DNA from 2 places in the Micromonospora sp. CMU55-4 genome. Region 1 is predicted to be linked to the other one. Evidence: riboswitches for the same ligand, from Rfam matches in the RefSeq annotation. Region 1 holds a riboswitch; the other holds the start of a gene.
What was found. Region 1 has a riboswitch for thiamine pyrophosphate ahead of HA073_RS29170 (ECF transporter S component). Riboswitches for the same ligand answer to the same signal wherever they lie in the genome.
Positions count from the first base shown of each region.

Region 1 (7,575 bases):
GGAGGTGAACCACATGATTCAGAAGCGGATCGCGCAGTGGGCGGTCATGGCGGTCGCCGTGCCGCTGGCGGCGGCCGGCGCGCGCCGGCTCAGCCACACCCTGGAGGCCCGTCGCGGCCCGTCCGGGGTGAGCCGTCTGCTGACCAAGGGCGCCGACCTGATCCGGCCGCAGAAGGCCAGGCGTCGCCGGTTCTTCTGACCTGCGACGTCGGCCCGACCGGTACGCCCCGCATCCGGCTTTCCCGCCGGGCGCGGGGCGTTGCGCTCTACGATCGGCGCAGGGCGCGCCGCCGGGTGCGCGCCCGCCACGGGGGTGGAGGATGCGCGATCTCCGGTACGAGATGACTGCTGCCCTGGCCGCCGCCGACCTGGTGGAACCGGACCGCCGGGACGCGGTCGCCGGGCTGTGCGCCGAGCTGGCCGAGCGGTGGTGCGCCGAACTGGGGCACACCCCGGCGGTCCGCTCCGGCGAGATCGGCGAACTGGCGGCCGGCGAGCCGGCGGCCGGCTGGGCGCCCGACCCGCACGCCCAGCGGGCCTGGTGAGGTGTCCGGCCGGGCTCACGCCTCCACTTCGGAGCGGTCGCCCGCCCAGAGCGTGTGGAACGAGCCGTCCCGGTCCACCCGGTGGTAGGTGTGCGCGCCGAAGTTGTCCCGCAGCCCCTGGATCAGCGCGGCCGGCAGCCGCTGCGCCCGCAGCGCGTCGAAGTAGGCCAGCGACGACCCGAAGGCCGGTGCCGGCACGCCCGCCCGGGCCGCGTCGGCCACCACCCGTCGCCAGGCCGGTACGCCGGCGCTGACCCGCTCGGCGAACCACGGCGCGACGAGCAGCGTCGCCAGGTCCGGCTCCGCGTCGTACGCCTCGCGGATGCGGTCCAGGAAACCGGCCCGGATGATGCAGCCACCCCGCCAGATGGTGGCCGTGCCGCCCAGGTCGATGTTCCAGTCGTACTCCCGGCTGCCGGCGCGGATGTGGTCGAAGCCCTGCGCGTACGCGACGATCTTGCTGGCCAGCAGCGCGCGGCGCACGTCCTCGACGAACGTCTCCCGGTCGTCCACCTGCCACTTCTCGCCCGCGTCGGCGAACACCCGGCGGGCGGCCTCGCGCTGGCCGGCGTGCCCGGACAGCGACCGGGCGAACGTGGCCTCGGCGATGCCGGTGATCGGAATGCCCAGGTCGAGCGCGCTCTGCACGGTCCAGCGGCCGGTGCCCTTCTGCTCGGCCTGGTCGAGCACCACGTCGACGAACGCCTGACCGGTTGCCGCGTCGGTGTGGCCGAGCACGTCGGCGGTGATCTCGATGAGGAACGACCCCAGCTCGCCGCCGTTCCACTCCCGGAAGATCTCCGCGATCTCCGCCGGGCTCGCCGACAGACCGGCCCGCAACAGGTCGTACGCCTCGGCGATGAGCTGCATGTCGGCGTACTCGATGCCGTTGTGCACCATCTTCACGAAGTGGCCCGCGCCGTCCGGCCCGACGTGCCGGCAGCAGGGCTCGCCGTCCACGTGCGCGGCGATCTTGGAGAAGATCGGCCCCAGCTTCTGGTACGACTCGGCCGACCCGCCGGGCATGATGCTCGGGCCGAGCAGCGCGCCCTCCTCGCCGCCGGACACGCCGGTACCGACGAAGTGCAGCCCGTGCGCGCGCAGCGCCTCCTCCCGGCGGCGGGTGTCGGCGAAGTGCGCGTTGCCGCAGTCGACGACGATGTCGCCCTCCTCCAGCAGCGGGACCAGCTCGTCGATCACCGCGTCGGTCGGGGCGCCGGCCTTCACCATCACGATCACCGCGCGGGGCCGCTCCAGCGAGCCGACGAAGTCCGCGAGCGACTCCGACGGCACGAACGTGCCCTCGTCGCCGTGCTCGGCGACCAGGCTGCGGGTACGTTCCGGCGACCGGTTGTGCACCGCCACGGCGAAGCCGTTGCGGGCCAGGTTCCGGGCCAGGTTGCGGCCCATCACCGCCAGACCGGTGACCCCGATCTGCGCCGTCGCCTGCTCTGCCATGCGTACCGCCACCTCTCGTCCGTACTGCCGTGCTGCGACCGTATCGCGGCCGTCGAGGATGTGGGCGACGGTGTCCACAGGGTGTGACCGGCGGGTGGCCGTACGTCCCTCGGCTTAATTCGGCTGCGGGACTCGCCGGTGGCGCGATAGCGTTGCCGCATGCGTATGTGACGCCCCACCTCCGAGCCCGGTCCACCGCCGCGAGTGCCGTGGACCCGTCCTGCTCCGGGCGTCCGCATCCTTCCCCGCCACCGTCGGTCGCGGTGTCTGTCGTGATCGGAATGCGCCGGAGTCCTCGCTCGGCGCGTCCCGGTCGGCGCGCCCGCACGACAGGAGGCCCGCGAATGCCCGCGAAGCGCAATCCGAAGAAGTCCCGCAAACAGTCCTCGCCGCAGGTGATCGCGCCGGCGCTCGACGCGCTCACCGCGCCGCCCGCAGTGGTGCTCCCGACGGAGCCGGTGGCGTCCGCCGGGTCCCTGGACGCGGCGCCGCATTCGGCGTCACCGGAGACTCCGGTCCTGCTCAGCGCGCCCGCGACGCCGCCCCGATCCGGCCCACCGGCAGGGCGGCAGGCCCGGGTCACCGGGCGCAGCCAGCGCGCCGGCCAGACCCGCTTCTACGCGTTCCGCCGGAGCTGACCGGCAGGCCGGTTCCCGTCGCCCGCTGCCCGGGCAGGCCCCTCATCCGGGTCCTTGCCCGGGCAGCGTTTCTCCTTCCCGCCGCTCGCCCCCACCGCCGGTGTCCCTAGAGATCTTGGAAGATTTCGGCCCCTATAGGGACCATTTCCTACCAAGATCTTCCCCGACGCCGGTCGATCATGAAGTTGGCGGCGACAAAACGGGCAACCCGTGCGTGCCGTCAACTTCATGATCAACGGGGCGGGGCGGGGCAGGGCGAGGGTGGGGTCAGCCGATCAGGGGGCGGAAGGTGCCCAGGGCGATGCTTGTCGCCAGAGCGGCGGCGGCCAGGAGGGCCGATCCCACGACCAGCAGCGTGTCCGCGCCGGTGAAGCGCTGCGGGCGGGCCACGGTGCGCGGCGTACCCGCGTCGAAGCCCCGGGCGTCCATCGCGACGGCGAGCCGTGTACCGCGCCGGATCGCGCCCACCAACAGCGTGAACGCGGTCGACCCGAACAGCCGCAGCTTCGCCACCGGATTGCGGCCGGCGTCCACGCCACGGGCCCGCCGGGCCATGCTGATCATCCGCCACTCCTGCTCCAGCAGCGGCACCATCCGGAACGCGGCCAGCGCGCCGATGGCGAACCGGGCGGGCGCCTTCGCGTTCTGGATCAGCGCGTCGGCCAGGTCGGTCGGGTCGGTGGTGGCGAACACGACGATGCCGGGCAGCGCCACCGCGAGCATCCGCAGCACCAGGCCCAGCGCCGTGACGAGCACCCCTTCGGTGACCAGGACCGGCCCGGCCTGGAGCAGCACCGGGCCGGAACGGTCGGCCGCGAAGAGCACAAGCGTGACCAGGATGCCGACGGCACCGGCGAGCAGCGGCCAGGCGCGGCGGGCCAGCACCCGGTAGCGGACGCCGAACAGCGGCAGCACCGCGAGTTCGACGGCGATGGCGACGGCCGGGGCCACCGGATCGAGCGTCGCCACCAGGATCAGCGTGAACACCATCGCGGCGGCCAGCTTCGCCACCGGGTTGCGCCGGGCCAGCGGAGCGCCCGGCGCGGCGACCGGTTCGACGTTGATCACGAGGACGCCCCCAGGGTGAGCGTCCGGTCGGCCAGCGCGGCAACGAAGTCCTCGTCGTGGGTCACCGCCACCACGCCGTGCCCGGCGTCGCGCAGCTCGGCGAGCAGGTCGATCAGTTCCAGCCACGTGCGCCGGTCCTGGCCGAACGTGGGCTCGTCGCAGATCAGCAGGCGGGGCGCGGTGGCCAGGGCCGTCGCCACGCTCAGCCGCCGCGCCTCGCCACCCGAGAGGGTGTACGGGTTGGCGCCGGCCAGCCGGTCCAGCCGCAGCCGCTCCAGCAGGGCGTCCACTGTGGCGCTGACCGCTGCCTGGGGCTGCCCGGTGCGGCGCGGGCCGAGCGCCAGCTCGTCGCGGACGGTGGCGGTGACGAACTGGTGTTCCGGGTCCTGGAACACCGAGCCGATCCGGCGTACCAGCGCGGGCGCCCGCCAGCGGTGCGGGGGAGTGCGCGCGTCCCGCCCGGCCAGTTCCGCCGACGCGGTGACGCCGCCCGTGCCGGGTTTCAGCAGGCCGCCCAGGAGCAGCGCCAGCGTGGACTTGCCGGCCCCGTTGGGGCCGAGGACGGCGAGCGCCTCGCCGGCGCGTACCCGAAGATCGGTGGGGTCGAGCCGGGGCGGCAGGCCGAGCCGCTCCGCGGTGAGCAGCACGTCGCCGGGCGGCGTGGTGGCGTGCCGGGGTGGCGTGACGTGGCCGGGCACCCAGACCCCGGCGGCGGCCAGCGCGTCGCCGTGCGCGGCGAAGACCGCAGCGGGCGGCCCGTCGGCGCGCACCCCGCCGCCCGGTTCCAGCACCACCACGCGGTCGACCAGCGGCAGCGCCTCGGTGACCCGGTGCTCCACCAGGACCATCGTGGTGTCCGGGTCGAGCGCGTTCGCGACGGCCCGGCGGATCAGCGCGGCGCCGGCCGGGTCGAGGTTGGCGGTGGGCTCGTCGAGCAGCAGCAGTCCGGGGCGCAGCGCGAGCGTGCCGGCCAGGGCGAGCCGCTGCTGCTCGCCGCCGCTGAGCGCGGCGGTCGGCCGGTCCCGGTCGTACGGGAAGCCGACCCGGCGCAGCGCCTCGTCGACGCGGGGCCAGATCTCCCCGGCGGGCACGCCCCGGTTCTCCAGCCCGAACGCCACGTCGTCGCCGGAGCGGGCCATGACGAGCTGGGTCTGCGGATCCTGGAAGACGATGCCGACGCGCTCGCGGGCCTTGCGCGGGTCCAGCCCGTCGATCTCGACGGTGCCCTCCTGCTCGCCGGAGTCCTCCGGCAGCAGCCCGGCCAGCGCCGCCAGCAGCGTGCTCTTACCGGCGCCGGAGGGTCCGAGCAGCAGCACCCGCTCGCCGCTCTCCACGCGCAGATCCACCCCGCGCAGAGCCCAGCGTTTCCGTCCCCCGTGCCGCCACCCGAACCCCCGCAGCACCACCCCGCTCACCGCCCACCACCCCCTCTCCCGGCCCAGCCTGCGTGATCAAGGAGTTCGCGTCCGGAAAACCGTGCCCGGCGGACGCAAACTCCTTGATCACCGGGGCGGGGCGAGGCGAGGCGAGCCTCAGACCAGGGCGCGGTCGCGGCCGGCGGGGAAGCGGTCCAGGACGCCGGTGTTCGCCAGCGCGCGGGTGAGGGCCACCGCACCCAGGCCGGCCACCAGCAGACAGCTGAGCACGCCGAACGCGATGTAGGGCAGCCGGAACGTCGTCCAGCTCGTGCCGGGGTACCAGTAGAGAGCGTCGAACAGCGTGGCGAAGAGGCCGCCGCACGCGCCGGCGAGCGCCGCCGTGAGCGGCCGGTGGAGGCGGTACCGGGTGGCCGCGAAGACCGCCTCGACGCCCAGGCCCTGCACCGCGCCCTGGAGGATCGCCATCGCACCGTAGGGGGAGCCGAGCAGCACCGAGACGGCCGAGGCGACGGTCTCGGTGAGCAGCGCCGCCCCCGGCTTGCGGACGATGAGCGCGCTCAGCACGGCCGGGATGAGCCAGACGCCGTACATGACCGACTGGAGCGGGGCGAAGAAGGCGAACGGCCCGTCGCTGCCCTTCCAGAGGATGTTCCAGAGCTGGAACACGACGCCGAAGGTGACGGCGATGACCGAGGCGACGACGATGTCGACGGTACGCCAGCGGTTGCTGTCGGTGTGGTTCACGGTTGGCTCCCAGTTCGTCGAGGTGAACCAGGAGAAGACGCACGCCGCGCCCGGTGGTCACCGGACGGCGACGCGGCTGGAGGTCGACCGAACTCCCTGCGCTGGCATTACCCAGATCAGGTTCGAGGGTCTGCGGGCACCGGCCCGCACTCTCAGCGCTGTGCGCTCCCCTGTCGGATGTGAAGTTGTCTCGTCGCAGACGCTAGCACCGACCACGGGCCCCGGCCCAGCAGGGCGAGTGTCGGTATGGTGGCGATCATGCTGGTGGATGCGCGGGGACTGACGTTCGAGGTACGCGCCGGTGGCCCCGAGGGCGGTGACCCGGTCCTGCTGCTGCACGGCTTCCCGCAGCACTCCGGCGAGTGGGACGCGGTGACGCCCGCGCTGCACGCCGCCGGGCTGCGCACGTACGCGCTCGATCAGCGCGGCTACTCGCCCGGCGCGCGGCCGGCGGACGTCGGGGCGTACCGGATTCCGGAGCTGGTGGCCGACGCGGCGGCGGTGCTGGACTCCCTCGGGGTGACCCGCGCCCACGTGGTCGGCCACGACTGGGGCGCGATCGTGGCGTGGGGTCTGGCGGCGGCGCACCCGGAGCGGGTGCGGACGCTGACCGCGGTGTCGGTGCCGCACCCGGCCGCGATGGGGCACGCGCTCGCCACCGACCCGCGGCAGAAGGTCAAGTCCGCGTACATAGCGTTGTTCCGTAAGCCGGGTACGGCGGAGCGGGTGCTGCTGGCGTGGAACGGTGCCACGCTGCGCAAGCTGCTCAGCGGCGTGGGCGACGCCGGCGCGGTGGCCCGGTACGCCGAGCCGATGCGCGAGCCGGGGGCGTTGACGGCGGCGCTGAACTGGTACCGGGCGATGACCGGGGCGGACATGAAGGCGGTCGCCCCGGTCGGGGTGCCCACCACGTTCGTCTGGAGCGACAAGGACGTGGCGATCGGCCGGACGGCCGCGCAGGCGTGCGCCGCGCACGTCACAGGTGACTACCGGTTCGTGACGCTGCCCGGCGTCAGCCACTGGATCCCGGACGAGGCGCCCGGCCCGCTGGCCGAGGCGATCCTCGCCCGGTGCGCAGGAACGGAGGAGGCATGACGGTGAGCGCCGAGGCGTACCTGGCGGTGGTGACCGAGACGATCGGCCGGGTCGCCGCCGAACAGCGGCGCAACGTGGCGGACGCGGCCGACCTGATCGCGGCGGCGCTGCGCGCCGACGGCGTGGTGCACGCGTTCGGCACCGGGCACTCCGAGGCGCTGGCCATGGAGATCGCCGGTCGGGCCGGTGGGCTGGTGCCCACGAACCGGATCGCGTTGCGTGACCTGGTGCTGGTCGGCGGCGACCCGGCCGACGTGCTGGGCCCGAAGCTGGAACGCGACCCGGCGGTGGCGCACCGCCTCTACGAGCTGGCGCCGATCCGGCCGCAGGACGTGTTCGTGCTCGCCTCGAACTCGGGCGTGAACGGGGCGATGGTCGAGTTCGCGTCCATCGTGAAGGAACGCGGGCACGGGCTGGTGGCGATCACGTCGGCGCAGCACTCGGCCCGGATGACGTCGCGGCACCCGTCCGGCCGCAAGCTCGCCGACTTCGCCGACGTGGTGCTGGACAACGGCGCCCCGTACGGCGACGCCACGCTGCCGCTGCCGGGCGGCGGCGCGGTGGGCGCGGTCTCGTCGATCACCGCGGCGCTGCTGGCCCAGCAGATCGTCGCCGAGGTGGTGGCCCGGCTGGTCGCGGCGGGGGAGC
Region 1 covers NZ_JAAOLH010000026.1:26,646-34,220, forward strand. Annotated here, with positions in the region: gene HA073_RS29140 (hypothetical protein) at 14-199, shown strand; gene HA073_RS29145 (hypothetical protein) at 321-545, shown strand; gene gndA (NADP-dependent phosphogluconate dehydrogenase) at 561-2,003, opposite strand; gene HA073_RS29155 (hypothetical protein) at 2,348-2,641, shown strand; gene HA073_RS29160 (energy-coupling factor transporter transmembrane component T) at 2,909-3,709, opposite strand; gene HA073_RS29165 (ABC transporter ATP-binding protein) at 3,706-5,124, opposite strand; gene HA073_RS29170 (ECF transporter S component) at 5,242-5,832, opposite strand; TPP riboswitch at 5,908-6,014, opposite strand; gene HA073_RS29175 (alpha/beta fold hydrolase) at 6,091-6,927, shown strand; gene HA073_RS29180 (sugar isomerase domain-containing protein) at 6,924-7,575, shown strand, end outside.

Region 2 (7,575 bases), on a different contig from region 1:
GTTCCGGCCGCCGCACGACGGTCCAGCACAGCCCGGTTGAGGTGCAGCTCGACCATGTCGTACATGATCTCGCGGGCGGCTGCGTCGTCGCTGGGGATGCGTTCCCCGTCGGCGCGCGTGACCAGGCAGTAGGCGACGTAGTGTCCGCGTACCTGCCAGGCGACCCGGGCCGCGGCCTTCTCCACCACCTCGGTGTCGTCGCCCGCCGCCATGCCACGGAACCGTCCCTGGCGCGCGTCGAGCAGCGGCCGGATGCGGTCGCGTACCCGCTGGGCGGTGGCCACGTCGGTGAGGTTGAACAGACCGGCGGTGATCAGGTGGTCGCCGTCGGGGGAGCGGAGCGTGCCCCGCACGACCTGGTTGCAGCCGAGCCGGACCAGCAGGTCGGCGATCTCGCCGGTGGCCGCTACCTGACACTTCGTACTGGCCTGGGTCTTGAGCACCCGGTACGCCGGCTTCCCGTCGGTGAGCACCAGGTCCTTGGTCGGGAAGACCTCCTTGGCGGTGAGCGTCGCCTGGTCGGTGTCCCGGGAGTCCAGGTCGGTGCCGCCGGCCGGGGTGCTCGACTCGCTCGGCTGCGGGGTCGGCTGGCCGGCGGACGGCGTGGCCGTCCGCTCGTCCAGCAGCGCCGCGACGGCGAGCCCGGTGAGCGAGAGCAGCAGCAGTACGGCGGCGCCACCGACGAGCGCCTGCCAGAACCGGCTGCCGCCGTTGCGGCGGTCGGCGCGCCGGGCCCGGGGCAGTTCGGAGACGTCGCCGGCGCGGGCGGTCGGGTTGGCGGGGATCGGCACTGTCGGCCGGTTCGTCGCCGCCGGTACGGGCGCGGGCATGGGTGGCGCGGGCTGCGGCACCGGGGACGGCTCCCGTGGTGGCGCGGGCCGTCCCGGTGTCGGCGCCGGGGCCGGTGGCGCCGGAACGGGTGCGCGGGTGTCGTCCGCCACCGCCTGCCCGTCGGGGTCGTCCTGCCCGGCCGCGCCGGCCGGCGGCAGCGCCGGTTGCGGGCGCGGCGGCGGGGGCAGCGACGGCGTGGGGAACCGGGAGCGTGACGGACCCGCGGGCGGCGGCGTCGTGGCTGCGGGCCCGTGCGGGGCCGACCCGGGCTTCGGGTACTCCAGGAAGGCGTCCTCATCGGACTCGTACCGGTACACCATGTGGCATAGAGTAGGACTGATTGTCCCTTTCAGGGGTAATATCGGGAAATTCTGGCGGAGTGGCGTCCGGCTCCGCCCCTGACACCGTTGCCGGAACCGCCCCGGCCCGGTGCGAGAATGCCTGCGTGACCGGCGACCACTACTTCACCGCTGAGCCCTCGGCCCCGGCCCGCCCGCGCGAGGTCGAGTTCACAGTCGCCGGGCGCGACTACACGCTCGGCTCGGCCGGTGGCGTCTTCTCCGCCGACCGGCTCGACCCCGGCACCGCCGTGCTGCTGCGCAAGGCCGACCTGCCGGCCGCCGACGTCACCGGCGCGCTGCTCGACATCGGCTGCGGCTTCGGCCCGATCACCTGCGTCCTCGCCACTGTCGCGCCGGAGGCCACCGTCTGGGCCGTGGACGTCAACGAGCGGGCCCGCGCCCTCACCACCGCCAACGCGGCAAGGGTCGGCGCCGCCGACCGGGTACGCGCCGTCGCGCCCGACGAGCTGCCGGACGACGTCACCTTCACCCAGATCTGGTCCAATCCGCCCATCCACATCGGCAAACCGGAACTGCACGGCCTGCTGCTGCGCTGGCTGCCCCGGCTCGCCCCGGACGGCGTGGCCTGGCTCGTCGTCGCCCGGCACCTCGGCGGCGACTCGCTGCACCGCTGGCTGGTGGAGCAGGGCTGGTCCGTCGAGCGGCACGCCAGCCAGAAGGGCTACCGGGTGCTGCGCGTCACCCGGTAATCCGGTGTCGTCCAGCGGCCCGGCTCGGGCAGGATGCCCGCGTGGGATACGTGGACGTGGCAGCGGTCGGGCACATCCTCCCGGACGGGCGTGAGCTGTTCAGCGACGTCTCGTTCCGGGTCGGTGAGGGTGCCAAGGTGGCGCTGGTCGGCCCGAACGGTGCCGGCAAGACCACGCTGCTGCGGATGGTCGCCGGTGACCTGCCGGTGAAGACCGGCGCGATCGCGCGCTCCGGCGGGCTGGGCGTGATGCGGCAGTTCATCGGCATGATCGGCGACGAGTCCACGCTCGCCGACCTGGCGCTCTCCCTCGCCCCGCCCGCGCTGCGCGACGCCGGGCGGCGGCTCGCCGAGACCGAGGCGGCCATGCGGGCGGCCGAGGTCCGCGGCAAGTACAGCTCCGCCGCCGCCAAGGCCCAGCTCGCGTACGCCGAGGCGCTCGCCGCCTGGGGCGAGACCGGCGGTTACGACGCGGAGGTCCTCTTCGACACCGTCGCCACCATCGTGCTGGACCTGCCGTGGGACAGCGCCCGGGACCGGCCGGTGCGCACGCTCTCCGGCGGCCAGCAGAAACGCTTCGCGCTGGAACTGTTGCTGCGCGGCCCGGACGAGGTGCTGCTGCTCGACGAGCCGGACAACTTCCTCGACGTACCCGGCAAACGCTGGCTGGAGGGGCGGCTGCGCGAGTCGGTCAAGTCCGTGCTGTACGTCTCACACGACCGGGAACTGCTGGCCCAGACCGCCGACCGGGTCGTCGCGGTGGAGGGCGGCAGCGCCTGGGTGCACCCGGGCGGCTTCGCGAGCTGGCACGACGCCCGGGTCGCCCGGCACGCCCGCCTCGACGAGCTGCGCAAACGCTGGGACGAGGAGCACCAGAAGCTGCGCGAGCTGATGCTGATGTACAAGCAGAAGGCCGCGTACAACGACGGGATGGCGTCCCGCTACCAGGCCGCGCAGACCCGGCTGCGCAAGTTCGAGGAGGCCGGGCCGCCGCCCGTACCCCCGAAGGACCAGGACATCCGGATGCGCCTGACCGGCGGGCGGACCGGCAAGCGCGCGGTCATCGCCGAGCAGTTGGAGCTGGACGGCCTGACGTACCCGTTCGACCTGGAACTCTGGTACGGCGACCGGGTCGCGGTGCTCGGCGCGAACGGCACCGGCAAGTCGCACTTCCTGCGCCTGCTGGCCCGCGGCGGCACCGACCCGGAGCCCGGCAACACCCCGGTCGACGGCGCCGCCGCGCTCGCGCCGGTCGCGCACGGCGGCGTGGTCCGGCTCGGCGCGCGGGTGCGGCCCGGGCACTTCTCGCAGACCCACGACCGCCCCGAGCTGATGGCGAAGACGCTGGTCGAGGTGCTGTGGCGCGGCGACGAGCACCGGGCCGGCATGGACCGGCACGCCGCCATGGCGGCGCTGTCCCGGTACGAGCTGGCCGGGCAGGGCGACCAGCGGTTCGGCACGCTCTCCGGCGGTCAGCAGGCCCGCTTCCTGGTGCTGCTGCTGGAACTGTCCGGCGCGACGCTGCTGCTGCTGGACGAGCCCACCGACAACCTCGACCTGGCCTCGGCCGAGGCGCTGGAGGCCGGGCTGACCGCGTTCGAGGGAACTGTCGTCGCGGTCACCCACGACAGGTGGTTCACCCGTACCTTCGACCGGTTCGTGCTGTTCCGGGGCGACGGTGACGTGGTGGAGACGCCGGCGCCGGTCTGGGACGTGGCCTGAGCCGCTCCCCGGGTGGGCCCCGGGGAGCGGGCATAGGGTGGATCTCGTGAGTGAGATGACCTATCGCCGGCTGGGCGACTCCGGGCTCGTGGTGTCAGTGGTCGGCATCGGCTGCAACAACTTCGGCCGCAAACTCGACCTCGACGGCACCCGGGCGGTGGTCGACGCCGCCCTCGACGCCGGGATCAACTTCTTCGACACCGCCGACATCTACGGCGAGCCGCAGGGCGCCTCCGAGGAACTGCTCGGCCAGGCGCTCAAAGGCCGCCGCGACGACGTGGTGGTGGCCACCAAGTTCGGCATGGACATGCACGGCGCGAACGGGCCGGACCACGACGCCCGGGGCGCCCGCCGCTACATCGCCCGCGCCGTCGAGGCGTCGCTGCGCCGGCTCGGCACCGACCACATCGACCTGTACCAGATGCACGAGCCAGACCCGGGCACCCCGATCGACGAGACGCTCGCCGCGCTCGACGACCTGGTGACCGCCGGCAAGGTGCGCTACCTGGGCAACTCCAACTTCGCCGGCTGGCAGATCGCCGACGCCGACTGGACCGCGTCGTCGCAGGGGCGTACCCGGTTCATCTCCGCGCAGAACCACTACTCGCTGGTGGAACGCGGGGTGGAGGCCGAGGTGATCCCGGCGTGCGAGCGGTTCGGCCTCGGCATGCTGCCGTTCTTCCCGCTGGCCAACGGGCTGCTCACCGGCAAGTACAAGCGTGGCGAGGCGCCCCCGGCCGGTAGCCGGCTGGCCGGCGGCGGCCGGTACGCCGAGCGGCTGGCCGCCGCGCGCTGGGACGTCATCGAGGCGATCGATGCGTACGCGGCCGAGCGCGGCATCAGCATGCTGCACGTGGCCATCGGCGGCCTGGCGGCCCGTCCCGCGGTGACGTCCGTGATCGCCGGCGCCACCACTCCCGACCAGGTGAAGGCGAACGCCGAAGCCGGCACGTGGCAGCCGTCCGACGAGGACCTGGCCGCCTTGGACGCCATCCTCTGACTGTCCGCGCCCGCGCGCTCGGGCTTGCACGTCGGGCGTGTGCTGGCGCGCTCGGGTTTGCACGTCGGGCGTGTGCTCGTGCGTCGGGGCGTGTGCTCACCCGTTTGGGCCTGCGCACACCGGGCTGCCCGCGCGCTCAGCTCACCCACGCGTTCGGCTCCGCCCGCACGTGGACTGTGCGCCCTCGGTTGTGGGCGCGCCCGCGCGGCCTGCGCCCCATCAAGGCTCGCCCACGCGTCAGCCACCCATGGCGTGCCACCCACAGGCAGCGCTCACGACGAGTGGAACACCATGGGTGTCATAAGGGCCTTGAGACACCCATGGCGTTCCGCTTGGGGCTGGATCTGGCGACGAGTGGAACGCGATGGGTGTTTGCGGGCGGGCCTCTGACGCCCGTGGTGTCTCGGGCGGCTCGACGGGTGGCGAACCGGGGACCCAACGGGTGGCGGGCGGCGAGCCGGGGGCCCGGTGGGTGGTAGGTGGCGTAACGGGGGCCCGGTGGGTGGTGGGTGGCCCGGTGGGTGGTAGGTGGCGAAATGGGGGTCAGCGGTGACGTGTGGCGGGCCGGGGGCGTAGCGGGGTGAGGCTCGTGGCGGCGGGCGCGGATCAGTGGTTCGCCTCGGTGGCACGACGTTCTGCCAAGGCCTGGCGTACCAGGGCCACTGTGGCGTCGGGCCGGCGTAGCACGTCGTCGGCGGTGAAGCGGAGCACGAGCCACCCGGCCGCGCGCAGCGCGTTCAGGCGAGCCACGTCCCGGCGGAAGTGAGCCCGTTCGCGGTGGTGGTCGCCGTCGTACTCGACCGCGATGCGGAGCGCCGGCCAGGCCAGGTCCACCCGGGCCACGAAGCGTCCACCGGCGCGTACCTCGTGTTGGGCGGTGAGCGGGCCGAGGCCGGCGTCGAGCAGGAGCAGCCGCAGGCGAGTCTCCATCGGGGACTCGCTCAACGGCTCGGCCAGCGCCAGCACCTCGCGCAACAGCGGAGCGCCCGGCCAGCCCGGCCGGGCGGCGGCGTAGGCCCGCAGGGCGGGCAGCTTCACGGCCCGGCGACGCAGCAGCGCCTCGACGGCGACCAACGCCTCGGCGAGTGAGCCCTGCCGGCCCAGGTCGAACGCCGTGCGAAGGGGCGTGGTGACCGGCAGCCCGCCGACGAGGGTGCGGTCCCGCTCCGGCAGCGGTGACCGGACCAACCGCAACCGTGGGTGCGGTCGCAGCCGCGCAGCAGTCGGCAACAGTACTGTCACCGGCGCGTCGCGGGGGAGCACGTCCGCGCCGAACAACCACGCGGCGCTGCGCCCTGCCAGCACGACACCCGGCGGCAGGCGCAACGCCACCGCCTCGCACCACATCCGGTGGTCGTCGGCGCGGTACCCGTCCCGGTGCACGTACACGTCCGGCAGCAGGCGGATCCAGGTCTGCCCGCGCAGCATCGTCCAGGTGAGTAGCCCTTCGGAGACGGCACGGCTGCCCCGGAACGGCAGGATCTCCAGGCGGCGCGGAACACGGGCGGGAACGGACACCCAGGCAGCGTGTCGTGACGGGACGGTCACCCGCTGCCCCGATCCGGCGGACGGCTGGTTCCTGGGAAAAACCTCACCCGGGCTTCCGTACGGGCGGGAGGCGTCGTACGGTAGGCCGCAAGTGACCCACGGGAGCCCGGTGCGGACCGGGCTGAGAGGGGGGCTGGGAGCCCCCGACCGTCGAACCTGATCCGGGTAATGCCGGCGCAGGGAGGAGCGTTGCCGTGCTGTCCCTGGGACGACTGCATCTCATCACCGACACCCGGCCGGGGCGTGACCCGCTCGCCGTGCTGCGTGCCGCACTGCCCGTGGCGGGCGCAGACCTCGTCGTGCAGGTGCGCGTGGAGGACGACGCCACCGACCGGGAGGCGTACGAGCTGGCCCGGCTGGTGGTCGACGCCTGCCGGCCGTACGGAGCACAGTGCCTGGTCAACGACCGGCTGCACGTGGCGCTCGCGGTGGACGCCGCCGGTGGCCACGTCGGCGCGGACGACCTGCCGGTGCGTGCCGCGCGCCGGGTGCTCGGCCCGGACGCGGTGCTCGGGGCGACCGCCCGCGAACCGGTGACCGCCCGGGCCGCGGTGGACGCGGGCGCGAGCTACCTGGGCGTGGGCCCGTGCCACGTCACCACCACCAAGTCCGGCCTGCCGGAACCGATCGGCCCCGAGGGGATACGCGCGGTCGCCGAAGCGGTGACCGCGCCGGTGATCGCGATCGGCGGGGTGACCGCCGCGAGCGTGCCGGAGCTGCGGGCCGCCGGGGCGTACGGGGTGGCGGTGGTCGGCGCGCTCAGCGGGGCAGCCGATCCCGCGCACGCCACCGCCGAGCTGCTGCGGGCCCTGACGTGTTAACAGGGGGCCCTTCCTCTACCGGAGGCGTTAACAGGGGGCCCTTCCTTAACGACGTGGCGGTGGTGGGGGGCGGGCCTGTCGGGTGGGCGATCGCGTGGCGGTGCGCGCAGCGTGGACTGCGCGTGGTGGTGCACGACGACCGGCCTGGGTCGGGCGCGTCGTCGGTGGCCGCCGGGATGCTGTCGCCGGTCGCCGAGGCGTACTTCGGTGAGCACGAACTCACCGCGCTGCTCGTCGAGTCCGCCGCCCGCTGGCCCGGCTTCGCGACCGAGCTGGCCGAGGCGAGCGGCGTCGACATCGGCTACCGCACCGAGGGCACGCTCGTCGTCGGGCTCACCGCCGACGACCTGGCCGAGGCGAGGCGGCTGTGGTCGTACCAGCAGGGCCTGGAACTGCCGATCACGCCGCTGCGCCCGTCGGAGCTGCGCGACCGCGAGCCGGCGTTGGCGCCGCGCGTGCGCGGCGGCGCGGTGGCCCCCGGTGATCACCAGGTCGACCCGCGGCGGCTGGTCGCCGCGTTGCGCACGGCCGCGGAACGCGCCGGCGTGGAGCTGCGCCCGGCGCGCGTCGGCGCGCTGTCCGAGGTGGACGCGCGGGTCACTG
Region 2 covers NZ_JAAOLH010000010.1:136,190-143,764, reverse strand. Annotated here, with positions in the region: gene HA073_RS18820 (hypothetical protein) at 1-1,151, opposite strand, end outside; gene HA073_RS18815 (class I SAM-dependent methyltransferase) at 1,277-1,882, shown strand; gene HA073_RS18810 (ABC-F family ATP-binding cassette domain-containing protein) at 1,924-3,603, shown strand; gene HA073_RS18805 (aldo/keto reductase) at 3,641-4,603, shown strand; gene HA073_RS18800 (DUF559 domain-containing protein) at 5,210-6,121, opposite strand; TPP riboswitch at 6,240-6,351, shown strand; gene thiE (thiamine phosphate synthase) at 6,346-6,972, shown strand; gene thiO (glycine oxidase ThiO) at 6,966-7,575, shown strand, end outside.
Region 2: it holds a riboswitch for thiamine pyrophosphate, as region 1 does, so the genes downstream of both, thiE (thiamine phosphate synthase) here and HA073_RS29170 (ECF transporter S component) in region 1, are expected to answer to the same signal.